Regions from separate parts of the Tatumella sp. UBA2305 genome, predicted to be linked through region 3. Evidence: riboswitches for the same ligand, from Rfam matches in the RefSeq annotation. Region 3 holds a riboswitch; each other region holds the start of a gene.
The links. A riboswitch is a leader RNA that binds a small molecule or an ion and turns the genes downstream of it on or off. The one in region 3 is predicted to bind thiamine pyrophosphate.
Positions count from the first base shown of each region.

Region 1: linked by a shared signal. The riboswitch ahead of thiM (hydroxyethylthiazole kinase) and the one ahead of thiB (thiamine ABC transporter substrate binding subunit) in region 3 are both predicted to bind thiamine pyrophosphate.
Region 2: linked by a shared signal. The riboswitch ahead of thiC (phosphomethylpyrimidine synthase ThiC) and the one ahead of thiB (thiamine ABC transporter substrate binding subunit) in region 3 are both predicted to bind thiamine pyrophosphate.

Region 1 covers NZ_DDVT01000012.1:115,379-119,628, forward strand. The annotation lists gene yegS (lipid kinase YegS) at 1-832, shown strand, start outside; gene thiD (bifunctional hydroxymethylpyrimidine kinase/phosphomethylpyrimidine kinase) at 833-1,633, opposite strand; gene thiM (hydroxyethylthiazole kinase) at 1,620-2,435, opposite strand; TPP riboswitch at 2,474-2,564, opposite strand; gene dbpA (ATP-dependent RNA helicase DbpA) at 2,971-4,250, shown strand, end outside.
Region 2 covers NZ_DDVT01000008.1:5,906-10,155, forward strand. The annotation lists gene nfi (deoxyribonuclease V) at 1-9, opposite strand, end outside; gene hemE (uroporphyrinogen decarboxylase) at 15-1,079, opposite strand; gene nudC (NAD(+) diphosphatase) at 1,175-1,948, opposite strand; TPP riboswitch at 2,165-2,265, shown strand; gene thiC (phosphomethylpyrimidine synthase ThiC) at 2,351-4,250, shown strand, end outside.
Region 3 covers NZ_DDVT01000023.1:118,868-123,117, reverse strand. The annotation lists gene thiP (thiamine/thiamine pyrophosphate ABC transporter permease ThiP) at 1-718, opposite strand, end outside; gene thiB (thiamine ABC transporter substrate binding subunit) at 694-1,680, opposite strand; TPP riboswitch at 1,723-1,814, opposite strand; gene sgrR (HTH-type transcriptional regulator SgrR) at 1,850-3,511, opposite strand; gene B3Z23_RS16250 (MFS transporter) at 3,749-4,250, shown strand, end outside.

The DNA of each region.
Region 1 (4,250 bases), on a different contig from region 3:
AGGACATCTGATTGACGTCCGTGTTACCTGGGAACATGGTGATATTAGCCGTTTTCTGGACGAAGCCTCTGCGATTGATGCCGATACGGTGATTGCTGCCGGGGGTGACGGTACCATCAACGAACTGACGACTGCACTGGCCAGCCTCCCCCTCCATGCCCGCCCGACGCTGGGAATATTACCACTTGGCACCGCCAATGATTTTGCCCGTTCCGCCGCCATTCCGGAGTCTCTGGAAGCCTCTCTGCGGCTGGCTTTGCAGGGTGAAGTGACGGCGGTTGATCTGGTGAGAGTGAACGGTCAGCGTTATTTTATCAACATGGCGACCGGCGGATTTGGCACCCGGATCACCACCGAAACCCCCGATAAGCTCAAAGCTGCCCTGGGGGGGATGTCTTATGTTGTCCATGGCTTATTACGGATGGATACGCTGCAACCTGACCGGTGCGAAATCATCAGCGATGATTTTAGCTGGCAGGGCGACGCTCTGGTTATTGGTATCGGTAACGCCCGTCAGGCTGGCGGTGGCCAGCAGTTGTGCCCGACGGCCCTGATTGATGACGGGATCCTCGATATCAGCATTGTCACTGCCGAACAGTGGCTACCCTCGCTGTTGCATAATCTGGCGGGTACTCCCGGCAATCCGGGCGTGATCACCGGCCGGTGTCATCAACTGGAGATCAAGGCCCGCCACAATATGACCTTTAACCTGGACGGAGAGCCGTTGCAGGGTAACCATTTTCGGTTCGAGCTGTTACCTAAAGCAGTGAATTGCCGGCTTCCGGAGCACTGCCCGCTACTCAGCGCTACCACCGCGCAGTTTACTGAGTGATTACCACCAGCGATAAAAATGATGTACCGGTCCGTTACCCTGCCCTGCCTGCAAGCTATCGGCCGCCGCAATGGCTCCGGAAAGCCACTGTTTAGCGGCTAACACGGTGGCTGCCCAGTCTGGATTGCGTGGTCGTAATGCGGCCAGTGCCGCCGACAGGGTGCAGCCGGTACCATGGGTATTACGGGTATCAATACGTGTCGTGGTAAAACGTTGTTGAACTCCCTGACTGACCAGCCAGTCAGGGCTTTCGTCACTCCGCAGGTGCCCACCTTTAATCAATACCGCCTGACAGCCGGTGTTCAGCAACTGCTTCGCCTGGTTCAACATTTCCTGTTCGCTGGTAGCTTCCCTGCATCCCAGCAGTGCAGCGGCTTCCGGCAGGTTCGGAGTGATCAACGACACTTCCGGCAACAGTGAGTCCCTGAGCAGAGCCACCGCCTGCGGATCCAGCAACGGATCGCCACTTTTCGCCAGCATTACCGTATCGAGAACCCGCCACGACACGGTCGTTTTCCGCAGTTCGTCCGCCAGCATCCGGATAATCTCTGCGTTATGCAGCATACCGAGTTTCAGGGTATCAATCCTGACATCGTCCAGCACGGCCCGGAGTTGCTGACGGACAAACTCTGCCGGCACCGGAAATACCGAACGAACACCACAGGTATTTTGCGCCACCAGTGCGGTAATCACACTGGTGCCGTAGGCTTCCAGCGCTGAAAATGTTTTGAGATCGGCCTGAATCCCGGCACCACCGCTGGGATCCGTTCCTGCGATAGTCAGTGCATTAATACGCAGCATCAGTCACCTCCTGGCACGTGCCGTGGCGTAATTGCCAGAGAGCATCAATCAACCTGACAGCAAAACTCCCGGGTCCTGCAGACCGGCGGGCAGCCTGTTCACCGGCCAGCGACATCAGTTGGCAGGCGGCAGCGACGTGGTGAATCCTGTCGCCCGGTAGCGCACTGTAAGCCGCGACCAGTGCCGAGAGACCACAACCCGTTCCGGTGACCGCAGTCATCATCGGTGATCCCCCCTGCACTCTGATAATCCGGTGACCATCCGTCACATAATCTGTCTTTCCGGAAACCACCACCAGGGTCCGGTAGTCTGCTGCCAGCCGGATAGCGGCATCCACGGCCCGTGATGAGTCCTCCAGGCTGTCTACTCCCCGGCCCCCCACTCCTTCCCCTGCCAACGCCAGTATTTCAGAAGCATTACCCCGTATCACCGCCGGTGAGGCATCCAGTAAACGACGGCAAAAATCGCTTCGTAACGGCAACACGCCCACGGCAACAGGGTCCAGAGTCCACGGAACTCCTGCTTCACTGGCCGCATTCACTGCTAACTGCATCGCTTCGCTGAGTTCCCGTGTTATGGTGCCGACATTAATCAGCAGAGCTCCCGCATGGCGGGCCATCACCGGAACTTCTTCCGGATCAATCACCATCGCGGGAGACGCACCGGCTGCCAGTAAAATATTCGCGGTCTGGGCCTGTACTACCAGGTTTGTCATGCAATGTACCAGCGGTGGGGACGCTGAGAACTGCTGCCAGGATGCAGCAGACTGACGGGCGGAAAAAACAGAAGTGACTTCAGACATTTCAACGCTCCTGACGGGCATCAGGAAACGGATACCACTATTCAGGTATCAGACTTCCCTCCGCCGGTATGATCCGGTTCAGGTTCAACGGGTATTTCTCAGCCGTAAAGGGCACCCCGAGTCATTGGATTTAAATTTTACGGTCATTATTGTTAACTAACCTTAACAACAGATAGTAATGTCAGACAGAAGCATTGTAAATGTCGGGAGATTGCCGGATTCCCTCCGGGGAGAGCTCTGGCCTGACAATATCAGACAGCGATGGATGGACATCATTGATGATTTAAAATTTATCAGGCCGCACTTTAGCCAGTTATTGCATCAGGCATGAACAAAATGCAGACAGTTTCCTCCCAAATCCTGTTGCGGACTTCTGCCCGTGTCAGTCTGACAATGTGGCTGATTTTAGCGCTGCCGCCCCCGTGTTATCTCTGTTATTATAGGGCTATCTGTATACAGGCTGACGGCAACATCAGTGTTGCTGCACTGCCATACCGGCTGGCCTGCCCCTGTTAATCGTCTGAGAGTAAATCCTGTGACCCAACCTTTTGCTTCCCTGTCGCTGCCTGCCGCGCAGCTCGAAAACCTTGCTGAACTTGGTTATACCACCATGACGCCAGTTCAGGCCGCAGCCCTGCCGGAAATCCTGCAAGGTCGCGATGTTCGTGCGCAGGCCAAAACTGGCAGCGGCAAGACTGCAGCGTTTGGTATCGGACTGTTGCTTAACATTGATGCATCACAGTTCACTCCTCAGGCGATGGTTCTGTGTCCGACCCGTGAACTGGCGGATCAGGTGACGAAAGAACTGCGCCGCCTGGCACGCTATATTCCAAACCTCAAAATTCTCACATTGTGTGGTGGCCAGCCCATGGGACAGCAACTGGCATCACTGGCTCATGCGCCGCATATTGTCGTCGGCACCCCGGGACGCATTCAGGAGCATTTGGGCAGAAAAACTCTGGATGCGGGGCAGATGAAAGTGCTGGTGCTGGATGAAGCTGACCGGATGCTGGATATGGGATTCAGTGAAGCTATCGAAGATGTTATCAGTTATCTGCCGGTACAACGCCAGACATTGCTGTTTTCTGCCACTTACCCTCAGGGAATCGAAAGCATCAGTGCGCGGGTACAACAGCAACCGGTGAGTATCACCACCGGTGAGGTCTCCGCATTACCGGATATTGAACAGCAGTTTTATGAAGCTACCCGCGGTGAAAAACTACCACTGCTACAGACGCTGCTAAGCCACCACCAGCCAGCCTCTTGTGTCGTGTTCTGTAATACCAAACGCGACTGTCAGGAAGTATATGATGCACTGACCGACTCCGGCATCAGCGTACTGGCTTTGCATGGTGATCTGGAGCAACGTGACCGGGATCAGGTGCTGGTTCGTTTTGCTAACCAGAGCTGCCGCGTACTGGTTGCTACTGATGTGGCAGCTCGTGGACTGGATATTAAAGAACTGGCTATGGTGGTTAACTACGAACTCTCTTTTGACCCGGAAGTCCATGTTCACCGTATTGGCCGTACCGCTCGTGCAGGTCAGAAGGGCCTGGCGGTCAGCCTGGTTGCCCCGTCTGAAATTCAGCGGGCAAACGCGCTTGAAGATTATATTAGCCTGAAGCCTCAATGGTTGCAGGCCAGCAGTTTATCCGCCTCCTCCGCCGCCCCGATGGAAGCGACAATGGTAACTTTGTGTATTGATGGCGGACGGAAAGCGAAAATCCGGCCAGGAGATATTCTGGGTGCACTGACCGGAGAGGCAGGGCTGAACGCCGATAATATCGGAAAAATAGATCTGTTTCCGATGCATGC
Region 2 (4,250 bases), on a different contig from region 3:
AACATCGATTGACATTATTTATGATATGCCGCAGAAAGGCGGTGAACAGCCTCAACAAAAGCACCGGCATGTTCCGGGGGGACATCCTGATGAATCCCGTGCCCCAGATTAAACACATGCCCGTTGCCCTGCCCAAAGCCTTCAAGGATGGTCGAGACTTCCTGCTCAATCCGCGCCGGCGGAGCATAGAGGATAGAAGGGTCCATATTGCCCTGTAAAGCCACCCGATGCCCAACCCGCTGACGGGCATTGGCGATATCGGTTGTCCAGTCCAGACCAATCGCATCACATCCGGTGTCTGCAATCTGTTCCAGCCACTGCCCGCCACCTTTAGTAAACAGAGTGACCGGAACCCGACGGCCTTCATTTTCATGCAGTAGACCATCAACAATCTTATGCATGTAATAGAGTGAGAAATTCCGGTAATCACGACCGGTTAAAACGCCACCCCAGGTATCAAACACCATGACTGACTGCGCCCCGGCACGGATTTGTGCATTCAGATACAGAATGACACTCTCTGCCAGCTTGTCCAGCAAGGCATGTAATGCTGAAGGATCGCTGTACATCATTTTTTTGATTTTAGTAAAAGCCTTACTGCTGCCACCTTCCACCATATAGGTAGCCAGCGTCCACGGGCTACCAGAGAAACCAATCAGCGGAACTTCACCCTGCAGATTTTTGCGGATAGTCCGTACAGCATTCATCACATAGCCCAGTTCCTGCTCCGGATCAGGGATGGGCAAATTTTTGACATCCTGTGCGCAGCTTATCGGAGAAGAAAAACGGGGCCCTTCTCCGGTTTCGAAATACAGCCCTAACCCCATAGCATCCGGAATTGTCAGGATGTCAGAGAACAGAATGGCTGCATCCAGAGGATAACGGCGTAAGGGTTGCAGAGTCACTTCACAGGCCAGTTCAGCATTCTTACACAGTGACATAAAATCACCCGCTTCTGCCCGGGTCTGCTTATATTCAGGCAAATAGCGACCTGCCTGACGCATCATCCATACCGGAGTCACATCCGTTGGCTGCCGCAGCAAGGCTCGCAGATAACGGTCGTTTTTTAATTCGCTCATAATAAGGCTCTCTCGAAATCAGGCGCGTATTATATACGCAAACCCGCACTTGTTCTAATTCTGCGCCTGTGCGGTAGCGTTGCTGTCACTGATGGTTATTCTTCATCCTGCCGGCATAATGCGACCGTGTCCTCAATCAGTCTCCGGGCAATCGTGCCCGGAGGCGGAAGCTTCGGTAATTCATCGTAACGATACCAGCCAGCATCCAGCAGTTCTTTAGGGTCGATATTGATCTCTCCACTCTCATAATCCGCCAGAAAAGCCATCATCAGCGATTGAGGAAACGGCCAGGGTTGTGAAGCAACATAACGCAGATTTTTGATTTTTATGTTGCTCTCTTCCATAACTTCACGGGCAACCGTCTGCTCCAGCGTCTCTCCGACCTCGGTAAATCCGGCTAATGCCGTGTAAATTCCGTTACGGTGTCTGACATGCTGCGCCAGTAATAACTGGTCTCCACGGCGGATAACAACAATAATACAGGGAGCTATCTGTGGATAATAACGCTCGTGGCAATGCGCGCACAGGCAGGCAAACTCTGTCCTGCTGCGTTGCATCTCTTTTCCGCAATAGCCGCAATAACGATGTGAACGATAAAACTCCGCCAACTGAACCCCTCTTCCGGCCATTCTGAATAACCCACCATCACCCTGGAGGAGCTGGCGCAGCGAAGCCATATCCTGAGGCCTTGAGTCATCCACCAGCCAGACGGTTTCGCCCTGCCATTCACCTATTATCTGTCCGCGTGCTCCCGTAAGAGAGAACGCTTCAGCACTACCATGGGGTAATTCTCCCGCAGGTAACCAAAGTTTATTTAACTGACTGACCACCCACCAGCCGCTGTCTGAAGCGGCTATTTCACGTTCCATCAATCATCACCTTATTATTTTTCTGATGCATCACGACGAAGCTGTTAATCCCATAGTACCACCCGCCTGACTAATGTCAGCGTCTGGCCGGAAAATGCAGCCATTCAAAACCAACCCGACAAACACCAGGGGCTTGTGCTTCACTCTGAACCCCACTATGCTGAGAGGCGGTGACTTATCACCCGCAGCTGTATGAACTGAAAATTCTGCAGCCAGTTTATCTTGTCGGAGTGCCCTTCGGGGCTGAGACCGTTAATTCGGGATCCGCGGAACCTGATCAGGTTAGTACCTGCGAAGGGAACAAGAGTACAGTTCAGCCTGAGTGTGCCTGCCGGCATACCTGTCTGTCACTCCATCCGAACTCCGGACAAGCGTATTTCTTTGATTACAGGAAATAGAGCTATGTCTGAAAAATTATCCCGTCGTGAAAAACGCGAGCAAGCCCGCAACTTCATCAATTCACTCAGCAGTCAGTCGTTTCCGGCCTCACGTCGTCGCTGGCTAACCGGATCACGCCCTGATATCCGCGTCCCTGTACGTGAGATACAACTCACCCCGACCCGTATTGGCGGAACCACTGAAAACCCGGTATTCGAGGAAAATGAAGCGATCCCGGTATATGACACTTCAGGTCCGTTTGGTGATGAAACCGCAGTCCCGGATATTCATCGTGGCATTCCACGAATTCGCCAGGCATGGATTGAGCAACGTCAGGATTCGGCAGATATTCCGGCCACCAGCTCGGCCTATACCCGCGAACGTCTGGCTGATGAAACGCTCGACGACCTGCGTTTCAGGTATTTACCGCAGCCACGTAAAGCACAGGCAGGATGCTGTGTCACCCAGTTACATTATGCCCGTCAGGGAATCATTACCCCGGAAATGGAGTTTATTGCCCTGCGTGAAAATATGGGGAGAGAAAAAATTTCCGGTGAAGTATTACTTCAGCAGCATCCGGGAAAACATTTTTTTGATCCCCTCCCGGCGACTATCACTGCCGAGTTTGTGCGCCAGGAAGTCGCTGCTGGTCGGGCCATTATCCCGGCCAATATCAACCATCCGGAATCTGAACCGATGATTATCGGCCGTAATTTTCTGGTAAAAATCAATGCCAACATCGGTAACTCTGCCGTCACTTCATCCATAGAGGAAGAGGTGGAAAAACTGGTCTGGGCTGCCCGTTGGGGGGCTGATACTCTGATGGATCTCTCTACCGGGCGAAATATTCATGAAACCCGCGAGTGGATCCTGCGTAACAGCCCGATCCCGGTGGGTACAGTACCGGTCTATCAGGCTCTGGAAAAAGTTAACGGGATCGCTGAAGATCTTAACTGGCCGATCTTCCGGGATACCCTGCTGGAGCAGGCTGAACAGGGCGTCGATTACTTCACCATCCATGCCGGTGTCCTGTTGCGCTATGTCCCGATGACTGCAAAACGTCTGACAGGGATAGTTTCCCGTGGTGGATCGATTATGGCGAAATGGTGCCTTTCGCATCATCAGGAAAACTTCCTTTATCGCCACTTCCGGGAAATTTGTGAAATTTGTGCCAGCTACGACATTTCTCTGTCATTAGGTGACGGGCTTCGTCCGGGGTCTATTCAGGACGCGAATGATGAAGCACAATTTGCTGAACTACATACCCTGGGGGAACTGACCAAAATAGCCTGGGAATATGATGTTCAGGTAATGATTGAAGGCCCGGGCCACGTCCCTATGCATATGATCCAGCGGAATATGGCTGAGCAGTTGGAGCATTGTCATGAAGCTCCATTTTACACCCTGGGTCCGCTGACCACGGATATCGCCCCGGGTTATGATCACTTTACCTCCGGCATCGGTGCCGCAATGATAGGTTGGTTTGGATGTGCCATGTTGTGCTATGTCACCCCGAAAGAGCACCTCGGTCTGCCAGATAAAGAAGATGTTAAACAGGGATTGATCGCTTACAAAATCGCAGCTCATGCTGCTGACCTCGCTAAGGGACATCCCGGCGCACAAATCCGCGACAATGCCATGTCTAAGGCCCGTTTCGAATTTCGCTGGGAAGATCAGTTTAATCTGGCTCTTGACCCGGAAACTGCCCGTAACTATCACGACCAGACCCTGCCACAGGAATCCGGCAAAGTCGCCCACTTCTGTTCTATGTGCGGGCCAAAATTCTGCTCAATGAAGATTAGCCAGGAAGTTCGCGATTTTGCCAGCAAAAACCCGCAACCGTCGGTGGTGATAGATGAAGGTATGCTGGAGATGTCTCAGCGTTTCCGCGACAGCGGTAGTGAAATTTATCAGCAGGTAGTGG
Region 3 (4,250 bases):
GGTCAAAATCGTAACTGAGCGCCTGAAAGATGGCCAGTTCCAGAGTTGTTGCCCGTGGTCCGCCCCCCAGGGCTAATACGATGGCAAAACTGGCGAAGCAGAGCATAAAAATCAGAGCCGCTACCGGCAGCAACTGACGTTTCAGCCACGGCCACTCCAGCCAACGGAACAGATAAAATCCCTGCATATTGAGTTGTGCCGCCAACTGCCGTTGTTCGGCAGGGATTTGCTCTAAAGACTGTAGTAACAAGCGGGCTGCCAGCGGCAGGTTAAAAAAGACATGGGCCAGCAAAATCCCCGGCAGGCCGTAGACCGAAAAGCGGTAGTGAACCCCGACAAGAGCGGCCAGGCTGGCCAGCCAGCCATCTCTGCCATAGATACTCAGCAGGCCAAACACCGCCACCAGCACCGGCAACACCAGTGTCATTGCGCACAAGCGGAGTAGCAGGTTACGACCTGGAAAACGGCGACGGTACAGTGCCCGGGCGACGAGGATCGCCGGAAATACGGAGAGCAAGGTGGATAATGCTGCCTGCTCAAAGGAAAAGGCGATGACATGCCACAGATAAGGATCGCTCAGCCAGCGATATCCATGAGTTAGCGGAGCATTCCATAGTAGGCTGACGAAAGCCAGCAGTGCAATACCACAGGTTACCAGGGCTGCCAGTAACCCCGGGATTAACCAGCGCGGCATTATTGGCTGACTGCGTTCTGCCATGCACTTATCCATGCTTCACGGTGTGCCGCGACTTCTTCAGGCGTAAACTGCAGGGCAGTTTTCGGGATGCTCAGTTGCTGATAGCCTTCCGGCAGTGTGGTTTTAATCACAGGATACATCCAGTTTCCGGTAGGCAACGTTTGCTGGAACGCCGGACTGGTCACAAACTGCATAAACTGTTTTGCCAGCGCAGGGTGTGGGCTGTTTGCCAGTCGGGCTGCTACCTCCACCTGCATATAGTTACCTTCCGAAAAACTGGCGGCAGCGTAATCAGCATTATGTTCTTCAATAATATGATAGGCCGGTGAGGTGGTATAACTGAGTACCAGGTCGCTTTCTCCTTTCAGGAACAGGCTATAAGCTTCGCTCCAGCCGCGGGTCACCGTGACTGTTTTAGATGCCAGCTTCTGCCAGGCTGCCGGAGCCTGCTCCCCGTAAACTTTTTGCATCCACAGCAGTAAGCCTAACCCCGGGGTGCTGGTCCGTGGATCTTCATAGATGACGCGCCATTTCTCAGGGCTTTCAACCAGTTGTTTCAGGCTGGTGGGAGGGTTTTTCAGCAGCTTCTTGTTATATACAAACGCAAAATAGCCATAGTCATAAGGGACAAAGGTCGTGTTATTCCAGCCCCCGGGGACGATGATATGACTGTAATCGACGGGGGTGGGAGCGAACAACCCGGTTTTTTGTGCGGCGTCCAGCAGGTTATTGTCCAGCCCGACCACAACATCTGCTTTACTGCGTTTTCCTTCCATTCTCAGACGATTTAGCAAAGCGACACCATCGCCGAGAGATACATACTTCAGGGTACAGTGACAGTTCGCTTCGAAGGCTTTTTTAATCGCCGGTCCGGGGCCCCAGTCAGACGAGAAAGAGTCGTAAGTGTAAACGGTCAATTCCGGTTTAGCAGCCAGAACCGGCGCAGAGACAAGTAATAATACAGGCAGAACTTTTTTAAACACTTTGCGCTCCTTGAGGCGGGAATTTTTTTGCGCAAAGGATCTGAGTGAGTCAGTCTCAAATCCCTACGCCGGTGTTAACCGGATCAGGTTCTACGGGTATATCTCAGCACCAGTGGGCACCCCGTTGAGAACAACTTATTCTAGTCAATTAGTGCCTGCGGTGAAAGTCTCAAAGTTCCGGAGGAACAAACCAGGCCGATTTAAAGTCAAACCAGCCCAGAGAGTTCATCCGGATTCCACGCATGCTTCTCTGCCCCTGTAATGTCAGCCAGTGATGGAACAGGGGCAGCAGACGATGGTGGTTATGCAGTTTCCGGTACCACTGTTCAGTATTGAACTTTTTCTGATGCCAGAGTGGCAGTGACAGGGTGAGTTGATCCCCCAGACAGTGATGGAATAATGGTATTTCGCAGATTTGAGCAAATACCGACCAATCCAGCGGTGCGGTAAAGTTGCAACTTCCCAGCCACAAATCGGCACTGGCATCGCCGTTAAACCATTGCTGATAGCTGACCTCTTTGCTGATTAACCGGATACCATGGCTGGCGAGCAGGGGAGTGACAATTTTCACAATGGCCAGATGTTCAATATGTGAACCGTACCAGCAGAGTGTCAGTTGGGTGAGACTTGCTGGTTTTTCTGTCAGAGATTCATAGTGGGTATGTCGCCACTCCGGTAGCATACCCCGTGCCGGAGACCAGAAGCGTTGGTGTACTGAGGCGGCCTGTTGCAATAAAATTTCCGGATTTAACAGATTACTCAGCCAGCGTCGTACTGCTGAGCGCTGAGCAACTGCTGAGCGCTCATCGAACAGCATAAAATAGCAACCTTCTTCCAGCTTTCTTTCTCCGGCGGTTTGCTGACTCCCGTTTCCCTGTAATGTCAGGCCCCGATAAACAAGGTCTTCACTGATTTCAGGTAACACCCAGATAGTGACATTATCGATGAGCGGTCGATAGCCAAAGTAATCGTCGAAAGCTTCTATCCGCAGTTGGCTTTTCTGATTTTCCACCACATAGTAGGGACCCGTACCACTGGGTTTAGAGGAAAAATCAGGCATGGTTTGCCATTCAGCGGGGAGTATCAGAGCGGCAACGCTACCCAGCAGCCAGGGCAGCCATTCATCGGCAGAAGTCAGATGGATATCAACTATCCAGGCTGCCGGTGAGTCGATACTTTTCAGATGGCAAAATAATGGATGACAGGTTAAACGTTGCAGACTGGTAATAATGTCGGTGACATTCAGTTCCCGGCCGTGATGAAAATGAACCGCCGGGCGGATATAAAAACGCCAGTGTAAGGGTGATAACTGTTGCCAGTGATGGGCAATATCGGGGACGGCTTCGCCGGAACGTTCATCCACACGAAGCAGCCCGTTAAATATTTGTCGGGCGATGTGAGTTTCACTGCGCCGTAATGGTGACCCCGGAAGTAAACTGAGTAGGGGACGGTAGTAGGGGACCCGCAGAATATGCCGTCCCTGACGGAAACTGCGGCCCAGTCTGGCCAGTATCATCTGCTTTACCCGTGACTTAACTCCCGTCAGTTGCAGTAACTGCTCCGTCTGGTCTTGTTCCAGCAATGCCTCTGCTTGTTGTTGACGGAGCTCACCGGCGGTTATCTGAAAGTACAGCGCTGAACGTTTGCCTCTGCCGGAATGACTCTCCCAGCGCAGCCACTGCTGCTGTTGCATTCGATTTAGCAGGTTACGGATATGCCTGGCTGAACAATGGAGTTGTTCCGCCAACTGAGCCAGCGTGGTTTGCTGATCCTTCCCCTGGTTCAGTTCCCATAATCGGATAAATTGCTCTTTCAGTCGCTTGGTTGTCATAAAAGAGGAACTCTTTTTTTAAACTGCTCAATATTAATTTCCTTATATTAAGAGCAGACTTCAGGTGAACGGAAGACCGCGATGCTGTTTCTGTGCTCCCCGTCTTTTGTTCATCTTTCTCAAAAAATTTGCGACATTTCGGGTGTTAATTGCTCTGCCGGCAGACAATCTCTGCCGGCTTTTCCCTGTTTGTTATATGATCTAACTATCGTTACCTCTGGATGCGGATGTATTTTTATGCAAAGCCCTGAGCTTCAGCCTGCAAAAGGCAACAGCGTATTTGTGTTTTTTATGCTGGTCACCTTTATCGTGAGTATTGCCGGCGCACTGCAGGCACCAACACTGAGCCTGTTCCTCAGTAAAGAATTGCATGCAGCACCTTTTAAGGTCGGATTGTTCTTTACCGTGAATGCCATTACCGGAATTCTGGTCAGTTTCCTGCTGGCTAAACGTTCGGATAAGAAAGGAGACCGCCGAAATTTACTGATGCTTTGCTGTCTGATGGCCATTGGTAATGCGATAGTTTTTGCGTTTACCCGCAGTTACTGGCTGCTGATCAGCCTGGGATTATTGCTGTCAGCGTTTTCGACCGTGGTAATGCCTCAGATTTTTGCGTTGGCCAGGGAATACGCCGACTATACCTCGCGGGAAGTCGTGATGTTCAGCTCACTGATGAGGGCACAGATGTCGCTGGCCTGGGTTATCGGTCCTCCTCTTTCGTTTGCACTGGCGCTGAACT